One region of the Marinomonas sp. BSi20584 genome, then DNA from elsewhere that is predicted to be linked to it. Evidence: predicted binding sites of a transcription regulator. Region 1 holds the regulator's gene; the other holds the start of a gene.
What was found. The regulator PhoB, encoded in region 1, activates phosphate uptake and scavenging genes when phosphate is short. The targets are predictions, from matches to a motif close to TGTCATANNNNTGTCANA.
Positions count from the first base shown of each region.

Region 2: a site for PhoB is predicted at 1,484-1,501, ahead of TY87_RS11265 (PhoX family protein). Genes of this name have one in related genera too.

Region 1 is NZ_KZ454879.1:138,250-150,792, forward strand. Features, by position in the region: gene oppF (murein tripeptide/oligopeptide ABC transporter ATP binding protein OppF) at 1-696, opposite strand, end outside; gene TY87_RS12120 (ABC transporter ATP-binding protein) at 696-1,685, opposite strand; gene oppC (oligopeptide ABC transporter permease OppC) at 1,695-2,621, opposite strand; gene oppB (oligopeptide ABC transporter permease OppB) at 2,633-3,553, opposite strand; gene TY87_RS12135 (peptide ABC transporter substrate-binding protein) at 3,702-5,312, opposite strand; gene cysZ (sulfate transporter CysZ) at 5,655-6,434, shown strand; gene TY87_RS12145 (response regulator) at 6,434-7,276, shown strand; gene phoR (phosphate regulon sensor histidine kinase PhoR) at 7,342-8,685, opposite strand; gene phoB (phosphate regulon transcriptional regulator PhoB) at 8,682-9,377, opposite strand; gene ubiA (4-hydroxybenzoate octaprenyltransferase) at 9,462-10,316, opposite strand; gene TY87_RS12165 (chorismate--pyruvate lyase family protein) at 10,313-10,873, opposite strand; gene TY87_RS12170 (HDOD domain-containing protein) at 10,880-12,148, opposite strand; gene TY87_RS12175 (amino acid ABC transporter ATP-binding protein) at 12,244-12,543, opposite strand, start outside.
Region 2 is NZ_KZ454878.1:129,315-141,857, forward strand. Features, by position in the region: gene TY87_RS11260 (methyl-accepting chemotaxis protein) at 1-1,372, opposite strand, end outside; gene TY87_RS11265 (PhoX family protein) at 1,662-3,563, shown strand; gene TY87_RS11270 (putative bifunctional diguanylate cyclase/phosphodiesterase) at 3,905-6,325, shown strand; gene TY87_RS11275 (FMN-binding glutamate synthase family protein) at 6,378-7,940, shown strand; gene TY87_RS11280 (VOC family protein) at 8,149-8,562, shown strand; gene TY87_RS11285 (2-hydroxyacid dehydrogenase) at 8,559-9,494, shown strand; gene TY87_RS11290 (5-carboxymethyl-2-hydroxymuconate Delta-isomerase) at 9,532-9,882, shown strand; gene TY87_RS11295 (phospholipase A) at 9,913-10,908, shown strand; gene TY87_RS11300 (phosphatase PAP2 family protein) at 11,090-11,605, shown strand; gene TY87_RS11305 (MJ1255/VC2487 family glycosyltransferase) at 11,602-12,543, shown strand, end outside.

The DNA of each region.
Region 1 (12,543 bases):
TACACGGTCTGAAATGTGTTTTACCACACTTAAATCGTGAGCGATAAACACCAAAGACAAGCCCATTTCCGCTTGCAACTCTTTTAACAGATTGACCACTTGAGCTTGGATGGAAACGTCCAACGCTGAAACAGGCTCGTCACATACAACTAATTTTGGTTTGAGGATCAAAGCGCGAGCAATACCGATACGCTGGCACTGGCCACCGGAAAACTCATGAGGATAACGGTTAATCACGTTAGGTAATAAACCCACGCGATCCATTATGTTACGAACTTCAGCTTTTACTGCTTCTTTTGATAGTTCTGGACGAAAGGTTCTAAGCGGTTCGGCGATGATATCGCCCACTGTCATACGAGGATCAAGAGACGCCAATGGATCTTGAAAGATCATTTGCAGTTCTTGGCGCTTGCTGCGCATTTGTTTTTTGTCCAGATCCGTTAGGTCTTGACCTAGCCAAACCACATTACCTTCGGTGATTGGCACAAGACGCAGTAAAGCTCGCGCGAGCGTGGATTTACCACAACCAGATTCGCCTACCACACCGAGAGTTTCCCCAGCATAAATAGTTAAATTAACGCCATCTACTGCTTTTAGTGATTGGCCTTTTTCCCATGGCCATGCATTGTCTGACTTTATGTTGAAGTGGACTTTTAAGTTATTCACTTCCATTAATACGTTATTTGAAGTGTTCATTAGGCGATCCATCCATCAACGGATTTATGACAAGCTCGTAGTTGACCCGGTGCAAACTCTTTTAGCTCAGGCATGCTTTCTCCACAGCGCTCTTTAGCAAATTCACAGCGCGTTTGGAACGGACAGCCAGATGGCATATGCAATAAGTTTGGTGGATTGCCTGGAATGGTCGATAGTTTTTCGTCATCGGCATCTAGGCGTGGAATGGCTTTTAATAAACCTTGCGTATACGGATGCGTAGGGCGATAAAACACATCTTCTGCGGTGCCATATTCCATCGTTTGTCCGGCGTACATCACCAACACTTTGTCGCATAAGCCAGCGACCACGCCCAAATCATGAGTGATCATGATGATGGAGGTGTTGAAGTCGTCTTTTAATTCGTTTAGCAAGGTCAGAATCTGAGCTTGTACGGTTACGTCTAGGGCGGTGGTTGGCTCATCAGCGATTAACAGCTTAGGTTGGCATAACAAGGCCATAGCGATCATCACGCGCTGTCTCATGCCGCCAGAAAATTCGTGCGGGTACATGTTCATACGTTTGCGCGCTTCGGGCATTTTCACCGCGTCGAGCATTTTGACCGAGGCTTCAAAGGCTTCGGCTTTGCTCATGCCTTTGTGTAGCATTAAGACTTCCATTAGCTGCTTACCGACTTTCATATAAGGATTCAATGAAGTCATTGGATCTTGGAAAATCATCGCAATTTCTTTGGAGCGGATGCGGTTCATGGCTTTTTCATTCAGGGTAAGAATATTTTGCTCGTTAAAGCGCGCTTCCCCTTCAATGACACCATTGCCGGCTAGCAATCCCATAAGAGCGAAAGCGGTTTGGCTTTTACCAGAACCAGATTCACCCACGATGCCGAGGGTTTCCCCTTGTGCCAGTGTGAAGTTCAGATCATTCACTGCGGTAACAAAACCATCTGGGGTTCTGAAGTTAACTCGTAAATTATTAACTTCTAGCAAATTTTTTGTATTTGATAAGCTCATAAGGTCTCCTTAGCGGTCTTTTGGATCAAGCGCATCGCGTAAGCCATCGCCGAGGAAGTTAAAACAAAACAGAGTAACGACAAGGAAACTAAGCGGCCAAGCCAATTGCCATATAGCTATTTCCATATTCTGAGCACCTTCAGAAATCAATGCGCCCCAGCTTGTCATTGGTTCTTGAACACCGAGTCCTAAGAAGCTGATAAAAGACTCAAGCAAGATCATATTCGGCACTAATAAAGTAGCGTAAACGACCACGATACCGAGTACGTTTGGCACAATGTGGCGCAAGATGATTTTTGGTGTAGACACGCCGCAAGCGTAAGCCGCTTCGATGTATTCTTTGTTTTTTAGGCTCAATGTTTGGCCGCGAACAATCCGCGCCATGTCGAGCCAAGAGATCGCGCCAATGGCGACAAAGATCAAGAAGATATGGCGACCAAACAAGGTCATCAAAATGATCACGAAAAACATGAAAGGGAAAGAGTTAAGAATTTCCAAGAAACGCATCATGACACTGTCAACGCGACCGCCTATGTAACCCGATGCCGCGCCGTAAAGCGTACCTATTACAATAGCTACCGCGCTGCCCATGATGCCGACCAATAGCGAGATTTGTCCGCCTTGCATGGTACGAACAAAAATATCACGGCCTAGAGTGTCGGTACCAAAATAATGACCGTTTTCAATGTTTGGGCGGCCCAAAGTAGAAATATCAGATAGTGCTTCCCAGTCGATATCGTCGTAATTCCATTGGCTGAAAAACGGGCCTAGCAAAGCAATTGCCGTAATAATAGTCAGTACAATTAAGCTGGTTACAGCGGCATGGTTAGAAAAAAAGCGACGACGAGCGTCTTGCCATAAACTGCGACCTTCGACTTCCACCACTTTTTCGGCGAACTGTTCGACGGCCTGAATTTTGTCTTTTGTAGTAATCATAATAGGAGGCCTTAGTAGCGAATTTTCGGATCAATAACAGCGTATAAAATATCGACGATGGCATTGAATAGAATCGTTAATGTACCGACCAAAATGGTGACACCCATGACCATGGAATAGTCGCGATTCAGTGCGCCATTAATAAAGTGCTGACCAATACCGCCGGTGCCAAAATACACATCTACAATCACAGAACCTGTCACGATACCGACAAACGCAGGCCCAAGATAGGAAACAACAGGCAGCATGGCGGGGCGCAAAGCATGCTGAAAGATTATGCGATACTTCGGTAGGCCTTTTGCTCGTGCGGTACGGATAAAGTTGGAGTGCATGGTTTCTATCATGCTACCGCGAGTAATACGTGCGATCTGCGCAATATAGCTAGTGGACATGGCAATAACAGGCATCACCAAATAAGGCCAAGCCCCTCCATTCCAGCCACCGGGCGGTAACCAATGGTTATAAATAGAGAAGAACAGGATGCACAAAGGAGCCAAAACAAAATTCGGCAGCACGATCCCAAGGTTTGCAAAGCCCATGACACCATAGTCTAACCAAGAGTTCTGGCGCAGTGCTGCGATAATGCCACAGCCCACACCAATGAGCAGAGCGATAAGAAAAGACCAAATGCCGATTTCAGCAGAGACAGGAAAACTCTGTGCAATCAGTTCGTTAATGGTGAAATCTTTATAGCGAAAAGAAGGTCCTAGATCGCCTTGAAGTAAGCCACCAAGGTAATAAAAATATTGATTAATGACCGGCTCATCTAAATGGTATTTGGCGTTAATGTTTGCCAATACTTCTGGCGGCAAAGTACGCTCGCTGGAGAATGGGCTGCCTGGAGCAGAATGCATTAAGAAAAAAGAAACCGTAATCAAAATTAATAATGTTGGAATGGCTTCTAAAATGCGTTTTGAAATAAATGTCAGCATAAAAATTACCGGACTAGGCGCTATAAATGGCGGCTAATGCTAGGAACCTGTAGGGAATTCAAGAGATGCCCAGCGCTAAAGCACTGGGCATGGTTTAACACAAAGTACTTTTTAATTTTTAAGTACTATTCAATCTATAAACAGCGCCTTAGTGCTTGATGATGTACATATCTCGCACGTAAACGTTATCTTCTGGATTAGGCATGTAACCGCCTAAGTAGCTTTTTACTAAACGTTTTTCGGTATATTGATAAATAGGAGCAACTGCCATGTCTTGTTCAATGGCGATTTCTTCTGCTTTGTTGTAGTTCTCGGTAGGGTGCTGCATGGTACGGGCATCGTGCAAAAGCTTGTCGTATTCTGCGTTGCTGTACTTACCGTCGTTATTACCGTGAGTTGTTGTTAGAAGATCTAACATAGTAGAGGCTTCGTTGTAGTCACCAATCCAACCCGCACGTGCAATATCAAATTGTTGATGCTTTTTCGTTTCTAGGTGAGTTTTCCACTCTTGGTTTTCCAGGGTAACGTTAACGCCCAAGGTTTTTTTCCACATAGAAGCAATCGCAATGGCGATTTTCTTATGGTTTTCGTTGGTGTTGTAAAGCAAGCTGAAAGACAGAGGGTTGCTTTGAGTGTATCCGGCTTCTTCTAATAGAGCCTTGGCTTTATCGTCACGTTCTTTTTGTGACCAAGTTGCGTACTCAGGTGTTGCTGGAGAGAAGTCGTTTACTACTTCTGGTGTGAAAGAATACGCAGGTAATTCACCAGTGCCCGTTACAAACTTTGTGATCACGTTACGATCAATGGCATAGGACAAAGCTTTACGTACTCGAACATCGTTGTATGGTGCTTTTGTTACGTTGAATTGGTAGTAATAGGTGCCTAGTTTTGGCGTAACGACAACTTCATCAGGAATGTCTCGCATGAGCTGTCTGAAGTGGTCATTTGGTATCTCATAGCTAAGATCCATTTGACCCGCTTGGAAGCGTTTTAGCTCAGCATTAGGTGATTCAATTGGTAAATAGGTAACCTTGTTGATGATTGTTTTGGCATCATTCCAATAGTTCGTATTGCGGGTGAAAACCATTTTTTCGTTCACGACCCATTCGTCCATTTTATACGCGCCGTTAGACACCATATGCTCTGGTTTTGTCCAATTATCCCCCCATTTCTCGACCACTTTTTTCGGTACAGGGAACATGGTTTGATGAGAGGTCATTTTTACAAAGTAAGGCACTGGACGTTCAAGTGTGACCTGGAATGTGTGGGCGTCTAATGCTTTTACACCAAGAGTTGAAGGTTTGGCTTCACCAGCGATGATCTTAGTCGCATTAACAATAGATGGAATTTCCATGAACCATGCGTATGGAGAAGCAAGTGCAGGGTCAACAGCACGAGTAAAAGCGTAAACAAAATCCTCTGCTGTGACTGGGTCGCCATTAGACCATTTGGCATCTTTACGGAGGTGGAAGGTGTATTGAGTGTTGTCGGCGTTTACGTCATAGCTTTCTGCGACACCTGGTACTTGGTTACCGTCACCATCTTGGTTGTATAAACCTTCAAAAAGATCTTTAGAACGAATAGAAGCTGGTGTGCCTTCCATTTTTTGTGGATCAAGGGTTGCGGGTTCTGCACCACCACCACGAACAAGTTCTTGTTTGGCCGCTAATTCTACGCCTGCTGGTACGTCAGCAGCTTGAGCTTCTAGAGTGAAGATAGATGTAGCCATAATAGCACTGGCGAGTAATGTCATTTTCATTTTTATATTGTCCCTTGTGAGTTAGCTTTTGTGTATGTGCTTTTTATATTCAGACGCGATACCTGCACTGGTTCGTATTCGTCTTACGGTTTCATAGTTCACCAATTCGCTAAAGGTCACAATCGAAATTGCGTATCAGGTCATGCGTCTAATAAATGTAAGCTTTATAAAAGAGCGGTGAAAATTGCATGTTTGGTGTCTATAAGGCTTGAAGGCGTTGCTGTTTCAGTTTATGAACCTTCAATTTGAAAGGCTTTGTGGAGCCGCGAAAGTCGTCATGATATTCTGTGGTTCTTAGATAAGTTTGATGAAAAGGTTTAAATTCAGGAGTAATACAGCATCGTGATCACACACCCATTTAAAGCCGCTGGGGCTTTTTTAAAAGCGTTTCCTTTGGTTTTTTCGAAAGACTTAAGACTGTTTATATTGGCTCCTTTGTTGGCGAATTTTGTTTTAGTCGGCTTATTATATATGGTCGCTTTTAGCTATTTTCAGACCTTAATGGACTCGGCAATGGGATATCTACCTGAGTGGGTTTCCTTTTTAAATTGGCTGTTTTATTTGATATTTGCCGCTATTATTAGTGTACTTTTGTTCTATAGTTTTTCAGTAGGTGTGAATATTTTGGCGGCGCCTTTTATGGCGTTTCTAGCAGAAAAAGTAGAAGAAAAGGAAACAGGGAAGGTTTTTGATGAAACGCTGACGGCTGGCGTTCTTATCGCGATAGTTGGTCGCAGTTTACAGCGAGAATGCCAGAAAATATTGTATTTTTTACCTCGTTTTATTTTGTTACTGTTATTGTCTTTTATCCCTCTTGTTAATGTTATTGCTCCAGTATTATTACTATTGTTTTCGGCTTGGATGTTATCCCTGCAATATATGGATTATGCTTTTGATAATAATAAGGTTAAATTTCATGACATGAGAATGGCATTACGCTCCAAACCTTTGTTATGTTGGACATTTGGCGGCATAGTAATGGTTGGTTTGACGATTCCTTTCTTTAACCTATTCGTTATGCCGATTGCTGTTGTAGCTGCCACATTATTGTGGATTTCGGTTTTCAGATCACAACATGGGGATTTTTCTGCCTTGTTAGATCGTACTAATGGAACTTTGTGATGTCGTTAAAAATTTTGGTAGTAGATGATGCCTCTTTTACACGTGACTTGATTCGGCGCACATTGCGTAAGCAGTTTCCTGCGGTTGAAATTGAAGAGGCGGTGAATGGACGTAAAGCACAACAAATGTTAAATAAAATTCAGTTTGATATGGTGTTGTGCGATTGGGAAATGCCTGAAATGACAGGCGTTGAGCTGCTTAAGTGGTGCCGAGAACAACCGAAATACAAAAAAGAAGACGTGCCATTTGTGATGATTACTAGCCGTGGTGATAAAAGCCATGTGGTGGAAGCTGTTCAATCAGGTGTGACGGATTATCTAGGCAAACCATTTTCTAGTGAACAGCTCGCTAACAAAGTCATATCGGCTGCGAAAAAGCATGGACTTGAAAAGAAGCTGACGTCTCAAAAAGCCCGTGAATCTGTCTCGCCTGGTGGCGTCAGTTCGGCATCGCTGGATGTATTAATGGGAGCAGGCAAAAGCACTCCTGTGAAGGCTACCAAGTTTACGAATCCAGACGCACCAGTTGTGACAGTTAAAGACGTTAAAATTCCAACTCAAGTACGTTTTGAGGGAAAACAATTTCGCTGCATGATTATTCAGTTTAGTAAAACTGAAGCAACGATGTTTATAAAGAGTGATGATGTTGTGCCACAAGTCTTGGGGCAAGCGGTATTGGATCTGGAACATAAGGGCGCGATGAATCGTTTGAATTATTATGTTCAATCCGTCGCTACCACAGAGAAAAAACACGACTCTACTTTTTTGACGGTTATCTTGAGTTTAATCGATCAGGATAGCGAGAAAGAGGCGTTTATTAGCCAGTTGTTTGATAGCCTATAAGTATTTTCGGGTTTGATTTGAATGATGTAAAAAGGGACGCATGAATGCCATGTGTCCCTTTTTTATTATTGGTCTGTTGGCGGTGTGTCGTCGGTATTAAATGCTATCGCCGGAATTGTATCGTTTCTGGTGCGATTCGCTGGGAAGTGGCAAGAAAACGTGCTGCCGAAACCTGGCTGACTACGGATTTGTAGTTTGGCATCGTGATGCAATAACACGTGCTTTACGATGGCTAAGCCAAGACCTGTACCGCCAGTTTTCGATCCTCTTCCTTTATCGACGCGGAAAAACCGTTCTGTGAGTCGAGGAATGTATCTTGGTTCTATGCCCAGTCCGGAATCTTTCACCGAAAATACACCGTTAAACTCACTGGATTCCCATTTAATAGCGATTTCGCCACCATCTGGTGAGTATTTTATGGCGTTAAAAATTAGATTCGAAAAAGCACTGTATAGCTCTTTATAAGAGCCGTACAGTCGAGCTTCCACAGGGATATCCAAGACAAGAGTATGTTTGTCAGTCAAGATAGGCGTGGTCGCATTGGTAATGGTTTTTACTAGGTCTGAGACCTTATGCCATTGGTTTTCTTCACGCTTGTCATTACTTTCTAATCGAGACAGCAGTAACAGATCCTCGATAAGTTGTTCCATCCGCTCAGACTGCTCTGACATATTCACAATGCCTTTTTGCATGCTTTTGGGCAGGCTGTCCTTAAACATGTCTAGGGTTTCTAAATAGCCTTTAATGACCGTTAGCGGCGTTTTCAGCTCATGTGATGCGTTAGCGACAAAGTCTTTACGCATCTGCTCTAGCAAGTGTAAGCGGGTCACATCACGAACGAAAATCAAGTGATCGTTTTTATCGTACAGCGTGGTTTGAATTTCTAAATACACGCCATCTTTGGCTGGAGACTTGATGACCAAAGGTTCACCGAAGCGTTTTTGGCTGAAGTATCGGAAAAACTCAGGACTACGGACAATATTGGTAATCACTTGGCCGCGATCGACAGGACGCATTAATCCAAGAAAATGTGCTGCCGAGTTATTCCACCATTCCAAGTTGCCTTGGTTATCAGCCATGATAACGCCTTCTTTTAAGGCGGTTGTAGAGCTTTCAATTCTTGTTAGGGCTTGGCGCATGCGACGTTTGGATTTGCGCTGTTTCTTATGCAATCGATAGACTGCATCGAATACTTCACCCCAAATTCCACTGGCTTCTGGCGGTGCTGCACGACCAGAATGACGCAGCCAATTATGGAATTGATATAGCTGATAAAGTTGCCAGTACAAAGAGCCTAAAACGTACAGCAGCAAAACACCCAACAACTGACCAATGACTAGGCCTATGACAATGCAGGCTGCGAGCCCCGCGAGCCAAGTAATAATGGTGTTTCGCCAAACTGTTTTCATACGGACCTTTTTGCTGAGAAGCGGTAGCCTGTTCCTCGTACAGTTTGTATCAAGAAATCATGAGTACTACCAATGGCTTTGCGTAAACGACGTATATGGACGTCAACGGTACGTTCTTCAACGTAGACATTTCCACCCCATACTTGATCCAACAATTGTGCTCTTGAATAGGCACGCTCTTGATGGGTCATGAGAAACTTTAATAGACGGTATTCTGTCGGCCCCATATCTAAAGGACGGCTGCCTATGGTAACTCGTTGACTAATTGGATCAAGGGTTAGGCCTTCGATTTCGATTGGCTCATCAACCCCTTGAGGTGTCGCGCGGCGCAAGACAGCTTTGAGTCGTGCAACTAATTCACGAGGAGAGAAAGGCTTGGTGATGTAATCATCCGCGCCGACTTCTAAACCTTGGATCTTATTGTCTTCTTCACTTTTCGCGGTCAGCATAATGACCGGAATTTCAGCCGTCGTAGTGTCTTTTTTCAATCTGCGAGTAAGCTCAATACCGCTACCGCCGGGCATCATCCAATCTACAAGAATTAGATCTGGACGGTGGTCCACAATGATTTCATGCGCTTGCTGAATGTTTTCTGCTTCCAAATACTCGTAGCCTGCCATTTCAAGAGCGATGGCGATCATTTCGCGTATGGAAGATTCGTCGTCAATAATTAATACTTTTTTACCGGTCACAGGATTTATCCTCATCTCAGGAACGGTTTCATTAAAGCGATCTAATGTGACAATTCGGTTACATTGTCACAACTTTGCCATATATTACATAAAATAGCTTGCGACTAGACCAATGAAGACACAATAACCAACGCGGTTGTTATCTAAAAAAGATCGGAAGCAAGCTTGGCGGTCGCGTTCTTTTGCTTGTTTAAATTGTTGATAAAAGAGTCCGACACAAACGATTAGTGATACAAAGTATAGCCAATGTAGTCCTGCTAGTAGGCCAATCCACGTCAATAAAGATAAGGTTAGCCCTTGCAGGCAAACAATGACGAATAAATCGTATTGCCCAAATAAGATTGCGGTGGATTTGACGCCTATTTTGAGATCATCTGGACGGTCTGTCATTGCATAATACGTGTCATAAGCAATGGTCCAAAAGCAATTCGCGACAAACAACATCCATAATTCGGGATCTGTTAAGTCCCCACCTTGGGCGCTGTAGGCCATAGGGATCGCCCAAGAAAAGGCCACACCAAGGAAAAGCTGAGGCAGATGGGTATATCGTTTCATAAATGGATACAGTGCAGCAAGGCCCAAACCTGCAAACGACAGTAAAATAGTCCTCAGATCGGTAAATAGCACTAGGATAAAACTTAAAATCGATAAAGCACAAAATAGCATCAGCGCTTCTTTTTCGGATACTCGACCAGAAGGCAAAGGGCGATTTTTGGTGCGATCAACAAAACCATCGATTTTTCTATCCGCGTAGTCGTTAATGACACAGCCCGCTGAGCGCATGCTGAAAACACCTAAAATAAAGATAATCACCAAATGCCATTGAGGCATGCCATCGGCTGCCAGCCATAGCGCCCACAATGTTGGCCACATCAGCAAAAATGAGCCGATAGGGCGGTTGAATCGAGTTAATTCTGCGTAGTCTTTAAGTTTGTTCATAACAATCCAAACGGCGTTTTTAGTTGGTTAATTTCATCAAAGAAAGCTTCATTGACCAATATTCCAGGGCCAAACTGGTGGAACACAGAGCGCCTCGCCCATAACGCACTAGGTTGGTTTGGAAACATACGTTTTGGCAGCTGAGTGACTTCAATACAACTCCTAGATAGCCCTTTATGTTGAAATAAGTAGCCGCCCAATGGCTTGTCTTTTAAATGTTTTACTTGTCGCCAATGGCCTTTTAAAGACCTGGCAGGAATGATCGAGCGAGCATAAATCACGGCTTCGTTGTCGACTTTGAGCAAGACGGTACGAATACGTGCGGCTTCTCTTGGCCGCAACTTTAGGCGTTTTCGTTCTCTCGCAGTTGGGGTTCCCCAAGTATCTTCAAGTACATCAACTGTTAATGTTCCTAGGCTTTTAAGTTTTGCCGTCAAGGAATCTTCAGTAATAAGCCAAGGCCATAGATTTTTAGGTACTTTTACCTTATTAATCTGATCTACAGGTGACCAACGATAGTCAAATTGCTGCGCGGCAGAAGAGTTCATTAACGTCATAATTAACTAGGTATTCATTTTATTAATTAAAGCGACCATTTTATGGAGCTCGGTAGATTTTTGGTAAATATTATCTCTACAGTTTTCGGCTTCTTCTTGAGTCAATCCAATTTCTAACAACACTGATGGCTCAATGGCTGCGTTATTACGCAGCTGAGATGACACATACAGCAGTCTTGCCAAAATGGCGTGCTCACCATAATAATGAGGTTTTTTACTATAGCGAATGGCCGTCCAAATGTTGTCAGGCAAACTCCAATAGCGCAATAGCCAAGAGCCTAATTGCTCCTTGGTAAAGTGCAGTATTTGCATTTCTATTAATTCAGAAGACAAGTGAGCGTTAGCTTCTTGATAACGTGACAGAATCGAAAAATGCGGTGGTAAAATAGTGCTAATCGCCAAGTAACCAAAGTTGTGTAGCAAACCAGCAAGGTAGGCATGGCCTAGCTTTGGACGGTTCGGAACTGGCATAGTTTTTACTAAGGATTCCATCAATACGGCATTTGATACGGAATCGAGCCAAAAGTCTTCATAGTGACGCGGGCCGTCTTGAGGGGCTTGAAACGCATTGCCCATCGACAGCCCAAGGGCCAAATTCATCACCATATCAAAACCTAACACTCGAATGATCGCATCCTCTACCGATTCTATGGTGCCCGGTGCACCATAATAGGCGGATGACGCCCAACTGATAACTTGAGCTGCCAGACTTGGGTCTAGTGCAATGACCTCACACAGTTCATCTGTTCCCGCTGTTTTATCTGCTGACAGGCGAATAATGCGGTGAGATGACGCAGGCAGAGGCGGGATTTCTAATGTCTCTTCGATACGCTGCTTGAGTCGAATGGACTGAAATCGCCCAAGTGCATGGAGAATCTGTTCTTCGTCGTTTTCGTGATTATCGACAGGACGCTTTATGAGCTGTGTATTGATGGAAATAGCTTCAAAACGGTTCAATGGGCCAGAGAACATCTCGGCTAACTCTACAGAGCTAATATCATGATATTGGCCATCTACTTTAGTTCGTATCGAAAACATAGCATCCTTTAGCATGCTAGCTTCTAGAATGGTCGTTATACTGTTTGGCTTGATCAGCGGGTCGCCTGAGCTTTGAAAATTGCTGACGGGTTCAAAACGACGCTTAGTAATACGGGAAACCGCAGAAATATCCAGCATGTTGCTGTCAGGAAAAATAACCTGAAGACGGCCTGTATGATCAGCTAAATGTACCACCCGTAATCTTTGGTTTGGCTGAAGGTCTACGGAAGATTCCATACATTTTCCTGCTAAAATGGCTGACATAAAAAAGCCCCGATAAGGGGCTTTGTCAATATAACAGATTTTAAGTACTAGTTCTGAATAGTAAGTGATTAGTGATTCAAAATCTGACTTAAGAACATTTGCGTACGGTCATGTTGAGGATTGTCGAAGAATTCGTGAGGCTCGTTAGCTTCTACGATTTCGCCGGCATCCATGAAAACAACACGGTCAGCAACGGTTTTAGCAAAGCCCATTTCGTGTGTTACACACACCATGGTCATGCCTTCTTCTGCTAACTGAACCATTACGTCCAATACTTCTTTGATCATTTCAGGATCAAGTGCTGATGTTGGCTCATCAAAAAGCATGATACGAGGCTGCATACATAAACCACGCGCAATCGCTACACG
Region 2 (12,543 bases), on a different contig from region 1:
TTTGTGATTGCTGATGGCTTGCAGTGATACGAGCTTCGGCTTCTTTTGCGCCGCTTTGAAGTTTGCTAATCATGTTTTGAATTTCATCCGTGGAGGCCTGAGTTCGGCTTGCTAGCCCTCTCACTTCGTCTGCTACTACAGCAAAACCTCGACCTTGTTCACCAGCGCGAGCGGCTTCAATGGCGGCATTAAGAGCCAATAGGTTGGTTTGTTCTGCGATGGCGCTGATGACATCGAGTACCGACCCAATAGTTTGCGATTGTTCTGCTAATTGAACAACAGTACTTAGACCTGCTTCTAGTTCATAAGAAAGTTTTTCAAGAGATTCGACGGTTTGATTAATCGCATTTTGTCCTGTTTGAGTTTTTTCTACCGTGATTTGAGCTGACGCAAGAGTTGATTGAGTACTGTCGATAACCTCATTTTTAAAATCATCCACTTCTTTTATGGTTTCTGCCATTTGCAAAAACATGCCTTCACGCTGTTGTGTAATGGCTTGTGTTTTTCCAGCAACAGATTTTAGCTCCTGACTCTTATTTTCGACTTCTTGGTTAAGCAGAACAGCTTTACTAAGAGTGAGTGAAAGGCGCTCTACAAACGTATTGTAGTAAATGGCAATTTGGGTCAATTGATCTTTACCGGATTCAGGTAGGCGGGCTCTTAAGTCACCTTCACCATCTGCAATGTTATGCAAGGCGGATTGTATTTGCCCAATAGGTACAAGAATAGATCGTACTATCAAAAAGGAAATGAAGAGGGCGATTAGTATAATGACTGCACTAATTGAACCTAGTTTAGTGACCTCTTTATTATATTGTGTGTCCACATCATCTAAGTAAATACCTGAGCCAATGATCCATCCCCACGGTTTAAAGCCTTGGACATAAGATATTTTCTCTACAGGTGTGTTATTTCCAGGTTTTGGCCAAAGGTAATCCACAAAACCAGCTTCTTGTGCTTTAACCACTTTGACAAACTCTGAGAAGAGCTTTTTGCCATTGGGGTCTTCTAAGTTGGATAGGTCTTTGCCATCTAGAGAAGGGTTTACCGAGTGCATAACCATGGCTGCGTTGTAGTCATTAATCCAGAAATATTCAGACTTTGCATAGCGGGTATCTTTAACCATGTTCATTGCATAGCGCTGGGCATCAGCTTGGCTTAGCTCTCCAGATTGTTCAAGTTTGTAAAAGTAATTGAATACACCTGTAGCGGTTTCAACAACGTTTTTTGTTTGTGCGTATTTTTCATCTAGCAAGGATTGCTTGCTGACGGTTAGCGATAAATAAACAACAGAGATGAGCCCTAATGAAAAAAAGACTACTAAACCTGTTAGGCGTAAGCGAATTGGAATGTTGCGTAAGGTCTTAACCATAAATTCATCCTTTAATAGATATATTTTTTATTATGATGCTGCTCGTTTTTTTGTCTTTTATATGAGTCTTCCTGACACATGTTTTTTCATCTAAACACAATGTCGTTCTACTGTCATTTCTATGTAATGTTTTATCCGTAAATTCATTGATAGTTTCCTTTTGCAGGGGGAAGCAGCGTATTTGAAAAATAGACACTAAAACCAGTAGCCAGGATCGATTTATAAAGGGTAAGCCCCCGAAGTTCGAGTGCCTAGGCGACAAATTTTTTATAAATAATAGGGCAGTGTTATGAATATCAAGAACAACAGAAAACTAGGGTTTGATGAATTAGATGAGCTGGTACGACCAGCACCTGAAGTGGTAGAGTTCGAAGAAGTCGCTACTAAAATGGTCTCTCGCCGCGGCTTTTTAGGTGGCGGTGTGGCCGTTGGAGCTGGTGCTTTTGTTATGGGCTCGACGACATTGGCTGCGGGTAAAGCGCTAGCTGCTGGAACGGCAGAGTCTCGTCTTGCATTCAGCATGGTAAAAGCCAACTCGTTGGATACCGTGACTGTACCTGAAGGCTACAAATGGGAAGTGGTCGCTTCTTGGGGGGACCCATTGTTCAGCAATGCTCCTGCTTTTGATGCGGCGACAGGTGGCACAGGCGCTTCTCAAGAGTTAGCATTTGGCGATCATAATGACGGCATGGCTTTCTTCTCTAAAGATGGCAAACAAATCATGGCCATTAACAATGAATATACCAATGAGAAAACACTTCACGCTAATCGTGGTGATGGCATGCCTGCAACAGCTGATGATGTCCGCAAGAACAAAGCAGCCCATGGCGTATCCATTATCGAGGTGGCGCAACGTGGTGGTAAATGGGGCATCGTCCAGGACTCTCCTTACAACCGCCGCATTACTGCTGATACAGCCATGGATATTACTGGCCCAGCGCGTGGTCATAAATGGATGCAAACATCAGAAGACCCTAAAGGTTTAGTGGCTAAAGGGACTTGGAATAACTGTGGCAATGGACAAACGCCATGGGGTACTTATTTGACTTGTGAAGAGAACTTTAATGGCTACTTCACGGCAAACGACAAAGACTACAAAATGCCTGAAGCATTCAAACGCTACGGCATGAGCACCGAAGGTCGCTACAACTGGGCTATGGCGGATGATCGTTTTAACCTAGTTAAAGAGCCAAATGAGCCAAACCGCTTTGGTTACATTGTAGAGATCGATCCACTAGATCCAACTTCGCGTCCTAAAAAGCGCACGGCTCTCGGTCGTTTTAAACACGAAAACGCTGAACTGACTATTGCAGCGAATGGACATGTCGTGGTTTACCTAGGTGATGATGAGCGTGGTGAATTTTTATACCGCTTCATTTCTAAGCACAAATATTTGGCTGGCGGCAATAATCGAGATCTCCTGGAAGAAGGTACTCTTTATGTTGCTAAATTCCATGACAACAACCGTGGTGAGTGGCTGGCGCTTACGCCTAAAACTACAGGTATGACTGACGCAGAAATTTCGATTCATACTCGTATGGCTGCATCTAAAGTCGGCGCTACAACCATGGATCGTCCAGAGTGGGTAGCGGCTCATCCTCATAAAGCGGAAGTATATTGTTCATTGACGAATAATAAAAATCGCGGCGTTAAGCCAAATGCGGGTGGTGATGCAACGCCAGCTGGTGGTCCAAATCCTCGTGTAAAAAACAACTTTGGTCAAATCGTACGTTGGATGCCAATGGACTCGGATCATACTCATAATGAGTTCAAATGGGACTTGTTCGTTTTAGCGGGTAACCCTGCAGTGTATGACGACGCCAATGCGGGTTCTAGAAATGTTAATCAAGACAACATGTTTAACTCGCCTGATGGCTTGAAGTTCGATTCTAAAGGCTTATTGTGGATTCAAACAGACGGTAATTACTCTAATGAAAAAGGTTTCCAGGGCCAAGGTAATAACCAGATGTTAGTTGCCGATCCTGAAACGGGTGAAATTCGTCGTTTCCTAGTCGGACCAAAAGAATCTGAAATAACGGGTTCTGCCTGGAATGCCGAGCGTACTACTATGTTTATTGGTGTTCAGCACCCAGGGGAAGAAGGTCATTCTCATTGGCCTGATGGCGGTCAGTCTGTACCGCGTTCTAGTGTGATAGCCATATCTCGTGAAGATGGTGCAGTGATAGGTTAACTATCTGCTTTATCAATATTTAGTCGCTTCTAAAGCCAGTATGTTTTCATACTGGCTTTTTTATTTACAAATTGGGGGAATGTTTTGCTCCCTATACTCATAGTGACTTATATTATGACTTATATTATGACTTATATCATAGGAAGTATAAATTATTTTTATATCGTCTTGTTTAACCTTGAATAAAGTGTCAGTCTTGCTAATGTGCATGATAAATGTAAAAAATTAGATTTTTTGTCTGGTGGATAAGATGTTATTTCCAGTCTCTTTTGTGATTTTTATTAGTATGGATGCTGTAAAGGTTATGTGGCAGCAGGATATAAAAATTTAAGTGAGTAAAAATGGGTGTCGTATTTTCAAAATCATTATTTACTAAGCAAGCAATTTTAACCTTAGCACTTGCGATTGTTTTAAGCTTAGTCAGCAGTGGTATTCAATTCGTTGATGGAGTGCGATCTCAGAAAACCGAAATAAATCAAGACTTTAAAGAGTTACTTGCAGTGGTTGAAAAGCCATTGTCCGAAGCGGTTTTTCGATTAGATACCGCCTTTGCTCAACAACAAATTGATAGCTTACTCTTTAACCCATCTATTGCTCATGTAGAAGTTCGCGATGAGTCTGGTGATCTATTCGTAGAAGCAACAGCAACTAAACGTCATTTTTCAGTATCTAGTTCATTAGCCAATTATTTTCTACCTGACCTTCAGGATTATAGTCGCGAACTTCGTTTAGAAACGCCTATTTTTCAAGCCGGACGGTTGCTTATATTGCCTGAAAAACGCTTTCTTCTTGATAAAATATTTAAAGAACATCTTGCCAGTTTGATCTATAACTTATTTAAAGATGTGTTGTTGGCGTCATTGATATCCTTAGTTTTTTACTTTTTAGTTACTCACCCCTTGATGCGTCTCACTGAATCTTTATCGACAGTTGGTTATAAAAAAGAGTTGCCATTGCCTAAGTCATTTTATCGACACCATAAGTCTGATGAACTAGGGAATTTACATTCTACTTTTGCGCGATTATGGAAGAAATTAAATACAGCGCTGAGTGATTTAGAGAGAAGTGATAGTCATACCAAGGCAATGATAGAGCATGCCGCCGATGGTATTCTGTTGTTGGATGAAAATAATCAAATTATCTTAGTAAATACTGCGGCTGAACGCATGCTAAAAATGAGTGCTGAAGAACTCAAGTCTAGTTCTTTGGAAACTCTTCATACCTCTTCGTCTTGGTTGCCATTTTTAAACTCATTAAGCGCTGTCGAGGTCAACTCGCCATTAACAGTTGAAACCATTTATCTGATTCGAGATGTTGAACTTCCTGTCGAAATACGCTTAGCAAAATATAAAGTATTAGATAGAACAGAAGTGTTGCTTCTGATCCGTGATGTTTCAGAACGTAAAGAAACGGAAGCACATATACATCATTTAGCTTATTACGACTCGGTAACCAATCTACCTAATCGCCAATATTTAGCTGATAAGCTTAATGAAACCTTTAAGCGTAAGCAGCAGAAGCTTACTTTGAGCTACTCTGCTGTTGTTTTTATGGATCTTGATAGATTTAAAACCATTAATGATTCATTAGGACATAATGTTGGTGACCAATTACTTTGCTGTGTTGCTTCACAACTTTCTTCGTTGACCGAAGAGAATGTGGTATTTGCTAGAATGGGTGGTGATGAGTTTGCTTTTTTATTGACTCATATCGGAGATGATAAAGATAAAGTTGAAAAGGCGATTAAGGGCTTTGTTGAAAGCATTATGTATGCCTGTCAGCAAGTCAAAAAAGCAGGCCACCACGAAGTTCATATTACCGCGAGCCTAGGAGCCACTATTTTTGATGGTAATGAAGGTTCAACTGAAGCCATTTTAAAGCAAGCAGATACCGCGCTCTATCGTGCCAAGGAATCTGGGCGTAATACCTTTGCTTTGTATAAACCAGAGATGCAGGCAATTTCAGATGCTCGTCTTGAAATGGAAAAGGCACTTCATCATGCAACGGAATTTAAATTGTTTGAGTTGTATTATCAGCCGCAAACCAACGATAAAAATGAATTGATTGGTGCTGAAGCGCTTATTCGTTGGAAGGATGAGAAAAAGGGCTTTATTTCACCCGCTGAATTTATACCTGTGGCAGAAGAAATAGGACTTATTGTTGAAATAGGTCATTGGGTTTTAAATGAAGCTTTGTCCCAAGTGGCGACTTGGCTGAAAGAGGGGAAGTGGCAATTATCATGGCGTATGTCGATTAACGTTAGCCCTATTCAGTTTCAACAAGCGGGTTTCTTGCCTATGTTAAAAGCACAGTTAGAAAAGCATGATGTCCCTGCAAGCTGTGTTGACCTTGAGATTACGGAGAATATGCTACTCAACGATCTTTCATCCTGTTTGGAGAAAATGAACGCCATAAAAGCATTAGGTGTTCACCTTTCTATTGATGATTTTGGAACCGGTTATTCCTCTCTTAAATATTTAAAATCTTTACCTATTGATAGATTGAAAATCGACCAGTCTTTTGTACGTGATTTATTGACAGATAAAAGTGATGAGGCGATTGTTCACGCGGTTATTGCCATGGCAAAGGCTCTTAATATCAGCGTTCTCGCTGAAGGAGTAGAAACCTTACCTCATTATGATCGGTTGCGAGAGATAGATTGTTTTTATTACCAAGGTTATTATTTTGGACATCCTTTGCCGCCAAATGAATTTATTACTGCATTTGTTCATGATTCAGCCACGCTGAAGCCTTTTTTATAGCGTAATATTAAAAATCAATTCACATATCACCATTTCATCTTAAGGGCTAAGTATGGATTTTTTGTCTTCATTGGCGACATTGACCATTCATTGGGGCGCGTTGCTATTCGTATTTTTACTGTTTTTAGCTCTTATTTCAGTGGTGGTGATGTACTGGGTTGATACGCATCAAACCAGTCATACAATCAGACGAAACTATCCTGTTGTTGGGCGTTTTCGCTACCTCTTTGAACACCTAGGCGAGTTTTTTCGACAGTATTTTTTTGCAATGGATAGGGAGGAGCGACCATTTGATCGTGCTGAGCGTTCGTGGGCATATCGAGCGGCTAAAAAAGTTGATTCGACGATTGCTTTCGGTTCGACTCGTTCTTTAGAAACACCGGGAGATATTTTCTTTTTAAACTGTGCTTTTCCAACTCTAGATGAAGATGCCGCACAACCTAGAGAGGTTTGTATCGGTGAATATACTGCGAAAAAACCGTATCGCACTCGATCTGTGGTGAATATTTCTGGTATGAGTTTTGGTGCTTTGTCTAAGCCTGCAGTTCAAGCCTTGTCAAAAGGGGCTCGTAAAGCGGGGATCTGGATGAATACCGGAGAGGGCGGCTTATCGCCTTATCATCTTGAAGGTGGTTGTGACTTGGTGTTTCAAATCGGCACCGCAAAATACGGTGTGCGTAATTTAGAAGGCCACTTAGACGATAGCAAATTGGCGACTTTGGCCGAACACCAAAATGTACGCATGTTTGAAATTAAAATGAGTCAAGGTGCCAAGCCTGGTAAAGGTGGCATGTTGCCAGGAACAAAAGTAACCGAAGAAATCGCACATACTCGAGGTATTGCAGTGGGTCAGGACTCAATCAGTCCAAATGGTCATACCGATATAAAATCCATTGATGATTTATTAAATATGGTTCGCCATGTCCGTCAAGTTACCTCTAAACCCGTTGGTTTTAAAATGGTGGTTGGGGATTTGAAGTTTTTTGAAACCCTATGTGAGTTAATACATAAAAAGGGCATCGATTACTGTCCTGACTTTATTACAATTGATAGCTCAGACGGCGGAACAGGCGCAGCGCCTCAACCATTAATGGATTATGTTGGTATGCATTTACGTGAAAGCTTGCCAACTGTGGTGAATATTGTGACTTCTTATGGTTTACGTCGTTACATTAAAATTATTGCTTCGGGAAAACTGATTGTCCCTGGAAAAGCGGCATGGGCCTTGAGTGCGGGTGCTGATTTCGTTGTTACTGCTCGTGGCTTTTTGTTTTCTCTTGGCTGTATTCAAGCATTGCAATGCAATAAAAATACCTGTCCGACTGGTATTACGACCCATAATCCTGATTTACAAAAAGGCTTAGTGGCTGCTGAAAAATCTGAACGAGTGGCTAACTACGCTGCAGAGCTATTACATGGTATTGGGATGATTGCGCATTCTTGCGGAGTGAAAGAACCAAGAGAGCTAAATCGCTCTCATGTTCGAATTATCGAAAATCAAAGTCGTTCAGTATTGTTCTCAGAGATTAACCCAATGCCTAATGTACGACCTGAGTATATCAATATGGCTGCGCTTCAAGAAAAAGCCTCATCTGTGGAAGATAGGTTGCAGTAACAAATTAATATATATGGCAGTGGAAATAGTCTATAAAATTATTTGGTTAGCAGCTGATTTTATGCTTATCGAATCAGCTTCTTAGGCTATTTTCTATCGCCATTTCTATTTCTAATGCTTGCTATATGTTGCTGTACAACGGCTTCATGTTTACTTTTATCCTGTGTACTGTATTTTCTAACCTAATCTATTATTGTTAGGGGTCCTTATGTCTGCTTTATTTCACTATGCTTTCCATGTCACTTCCTTAGATGAAACACGACTTTTTTATACTCAGGTTTTAGGCTGTATTGAAGGTCGCAGTACCGAGACCTGGATAGACTTTGATTTTTATGGTCATCAATTGTCTTTACATTTAGGTACGCCAAGCCCGACGACAAATACGGGGCGAGTGGGCGAGCATCTTGTCCCTATGCCTCACTTTGGTTTGATTTTGCCACTTTATGAATGGCAAAAAGTCGCTAAGCGCTTAACGGAAGCCAATGTGGCTTTTGATCTTGCTCCAAGTGTTCGCTTTGAAGGCTTGCCGGGCGAGCAGTGGACTATGTTTTTTAAAGACCCAAGTGGTAATGCCATTGAGTTAAAAGGATTTAAAGACTTAGCCCAGGTGTATGAGAAATGATTCCTTTTGTTAGTCGTGCAGATTTAGCAGAACAAAAAAATTGGATTAAGCATTTATCATCAGCGATGCCCAATGAAGTGATTGTCCCTTTTGCCGATTTAACTACAGAGCAAAAACAGCTGTGTGAAATCGCTATTGTCGCCAACCCAGATCCTAAAGATTTACTGTCTCTTCCTTCATTGAAGTGGGTTCATAGTGTATGGGCCGGTGTAGAACGCATGATCAATGAATTATCGTCGCCATCTTTTTCGATTGTTCGGTTAGTTGACTCCAATTTGGCTGAAACTATGTCAGAAGCCGTTTTAGCCTGGACGCTTTTCCTTCATAGAGATATGCCAAGATACGCTAAACAGCAGACTTTACAGTCTTGGGTTCAGCAGCCTATGGTGCGTGCTCAGGATCGTCGAATTGGCGTACTTGGGTTGGGTGAATTAGGGCGTGTTAGTGCGCAGCGTTTAGTTGCTAATGGTTTTTCTGTTGCTGGGTGGAGTCGTAATCCAAAGCAGGTTGAAGGCGTGGAGTGTTTTCACGGTGAAGAGGGGCTCATCCCATTACTGAATCAAAGTGATATACTCGTTTGCCTTTTGCCCTTGACGATGGAGACCAAGGGGTTGCTTAATCATCAAAATTTGTCTTGTTTGCCTGTTGGAGCAAGCATGATTAATTTTGCCCGTGGTCTAATAATTGATGATGAAGCTCTATTGGCGAAACTTGATCAAGGGGATTTGTCTCACGCTGTATTGGATGTTTTCATGCAAGAGCCGTTGCCTATAAATCACTCGTTTTGGCTGCATGATTCTATTACAGTATTACCACATATTTCAGCACCAACACACCCTGTTAGTGCCAGTGAAATTGTAGCTACGAATATTAAACAGTATCGATTAACGGGTAATATTCCGCCGGCTGTTGATATGCTTCGTGGTTATTAGTCAAATACGTCCAATAAATCTAAAAATGGAGTTTTAAATGCCACATTGCATTGTTGAATATAGCCAAAATTTAGAACAAGAAGTGCCACCAGTTGACCTTCTTGAAGCCGTCAAAGGCGCTTGTATTGCCTCGACATTGTTTACTGAAGAAGACATCAAATTACGCAGTTTTCCATATAAGAGTTTTTTAACAGCAGGAAAAGAAGATGCATTTGTCCATGTCATTCTGCGAATGCTTTCTGGTCGCACAATAGAGCAAAGAAAGTATCTTTCTCATTTGGTTCTAGAAGCATTAACACAATTTTCATTAAAAGATGTTAGTTTTTCGGTCGAAGTGTGTGAAATGGAACGTGATACCTACGCTAAAAAGGTTGTTCTGTCCCAATGAAATAGTGTTTTTCACTTAAGGGTTTTAGTAATGAAAGCCATTGTATGCTCAATAATGCTTCTTCCAAGTTTGCTATGGGCTGAAGTGGAATCAACTACGTTAGATAAATCAGGCGATAGTTTTTTTAATACCTCTGATACAGCGACGGTTGTTGAAGGTGGTGAGGAGGCTTATTCTCCAGAAGAGCCCCAAGTACCAGAATCTACTGCCAAGCGGGCTAAAGAAGACAACGGGTTATTGCAACAAAGAGAGAATAGAGAAACGGCAACAGTAAATAATCCGTTTGTTTTAACACCTCATAAACCGAATTATTTTTTACCTATTGCTTATACATCTAATCCTAACGATCGTGCTTTTTTAGGTGATGCGAGCGATTCTGAAAGTCTACAAAGCGTAGAGTTTAAGTTTCAATTTAGTCTTAAGTTTCCCGTTGCTTATGATGTAGTGGGTAGAAATAGTAGTTTGTGGTTTGCTTACACGCAGCAAGCTTATTGGCAGGCGTATAACAGTAGTATCTCGGCACCTTTTCGTGATACTAACCATGAGCCTGAAGCCTTTATTGTTACCAAGCCAAAGCATGGTTTTCTAGGTATTAACCCTGATTATGTGTCTTACGGCTTTGTTCATCAGTCCAATGGCCAGTCAAATGAGCTGTCTCGTTCGTGGAATCGATTTTATGTGGACTTCCTGTTTGAGCATGGCGATACCGCTTTTTCTTTTAAGCCTTGGTATCGGATTCCTGAGAGCTCAAAGGTTGATGATAACCCGAATATTGAAAACTATTACGGCTATGGTGAGTTCAATATAATACACGTTATTGATGATTATACGATTGACGTAATGTTGAGAAATAACCTTAAATCATCCGATAACAGAGGGGCTATCCAGGTCGGTTTTACTTTTCCTTTGTGGGGTAAAAGCCGTGGCTATATTCAGTACTTTAATGGTTATGGGCAATCCTTATTGGATTATAATCATCAGACTCAGTCGCTTGGTATTGGGATAATGCTTACTAACTGGCTATAGCTTGATCATAGGCTTTAAATAATCTGATATTGTAAGCTTTGAAGTGCCTCGTTATGACGAGGTATTTTTTTGCCTGAAAGTTGTGATTACTGTCTGTCACTAAGTTGTCATAGTAATGCCACAGAACGGACATTTTACTGGTTTATGTTGAGAGTAAGACAAAACCAGTGAGGTGATAAGTATGAACATACTTCAGAATATCCACGCAGTAGATGTACAGACTTTTTCTTGGTGTATGGCTAGAAAGCACCGAGCGACACTGACTCGTATTGGGCGCGCTATTTCATTTTCAGCGGATGGCCCGATTTATGCTTTTTTAGCGCTTTTATTTTGGTTTGCTGGAGAGCTCTCTTTGACGCTTGTTTTGCTATTGGGCTTTGCAGTCGAGCGTATTCTATATCTTGTTTTAAAACGAGGTTTTAAGCGTAATCGTCCAGCTGATGCGCTCGATAATTTTAGCAGTTTTATTATTCCTTCTGATCAATTTTCTTTCCCATCAGGACATACCTCAGGGGCATTTTTTATGGCCTTTTGTTTATCTGAATGGTTTCCAAGTATGAACCTGATGTTGTATTTTTGGGCAGCAAATGTGGGCTTATCGCGCATTTTTCTTGGTGTTCATTTCCCAACTGATACGGTAATTGGTGCTTTGTTAGGCACGGCTTGTGCTGCGTTAGCAATAGGGATATTAGCATGAAAATATTGTACGGTGTTCAAGGGACAGGTAATGGTCATATTACTCGAGCAAGAGCTATGGCAGCAGAAATGCATGCTGCTGGCGTAGAAGTTGATTTTGTTTTTTCTGGTCGTCCGCCAGAAGATTACTTTGATATGGCTGTATTTGGTAACTATCGAACCTTCCAAGGTTTGAGCTTTGTGGCGCGAAATGGGCAACTAGATCTGTACGCAACTTGTAAAAGTGTCAATTTTTATAAGCTGTACCGAGACATTCGCTCGATAGATACCCGTGGTTACGATTTGGTGATTACGGATTTTGAGCCTATTGTCGCTTGGGCGGCCAAACGTCAAGGTGTGCCTTGCGTAGGGTTTGGTCATCAGTATGCATTTAAATATGATATTCCTCGCTATAAGAAGAACTTTATTGCTCAGTGGATAATGTCAAACTTTGCGCCCGCTGCGACTCAGCTAGGTGCTCATTGGCATCACTTTGGTCATCCCATTTTGCCGCCACTCATTCATGCTCAGCAAATAAAAAACATGGCCGATCCTGAGCAAGTTTTAGTCTATCTGCCCTTTGAAAACAGTGAAGCTGTGTTGGATTGGCTAGATGGCGTGCCGAATTATCGTTTCCGTCTTCATTGCAAAGATATTGAGCCTGGTGTGTATGGCAATGTAGAAGTGTTCCCTTTTGGTCGAGAAGTATTTCAAAAGAACTTAGGTGAATGCGAATCTGTACTTTGTAATGCAGGATTTGAATTAAATTCTGAGGCCTTGCAGCTTGGCCGTCGTATTTTAGCAAAACCATTAAAAGGTCAAATTGAACAGCATTCCAATGCCATTGCATTAGATTTTTTAGGCATAGCTAAAACAAGTGATGTTTTAAATTCACAAGTGATTAAAGAATGGCTAGAAACTAGCCGAGTGGTACAGATATCTTACCCGAATGTTGCCCGT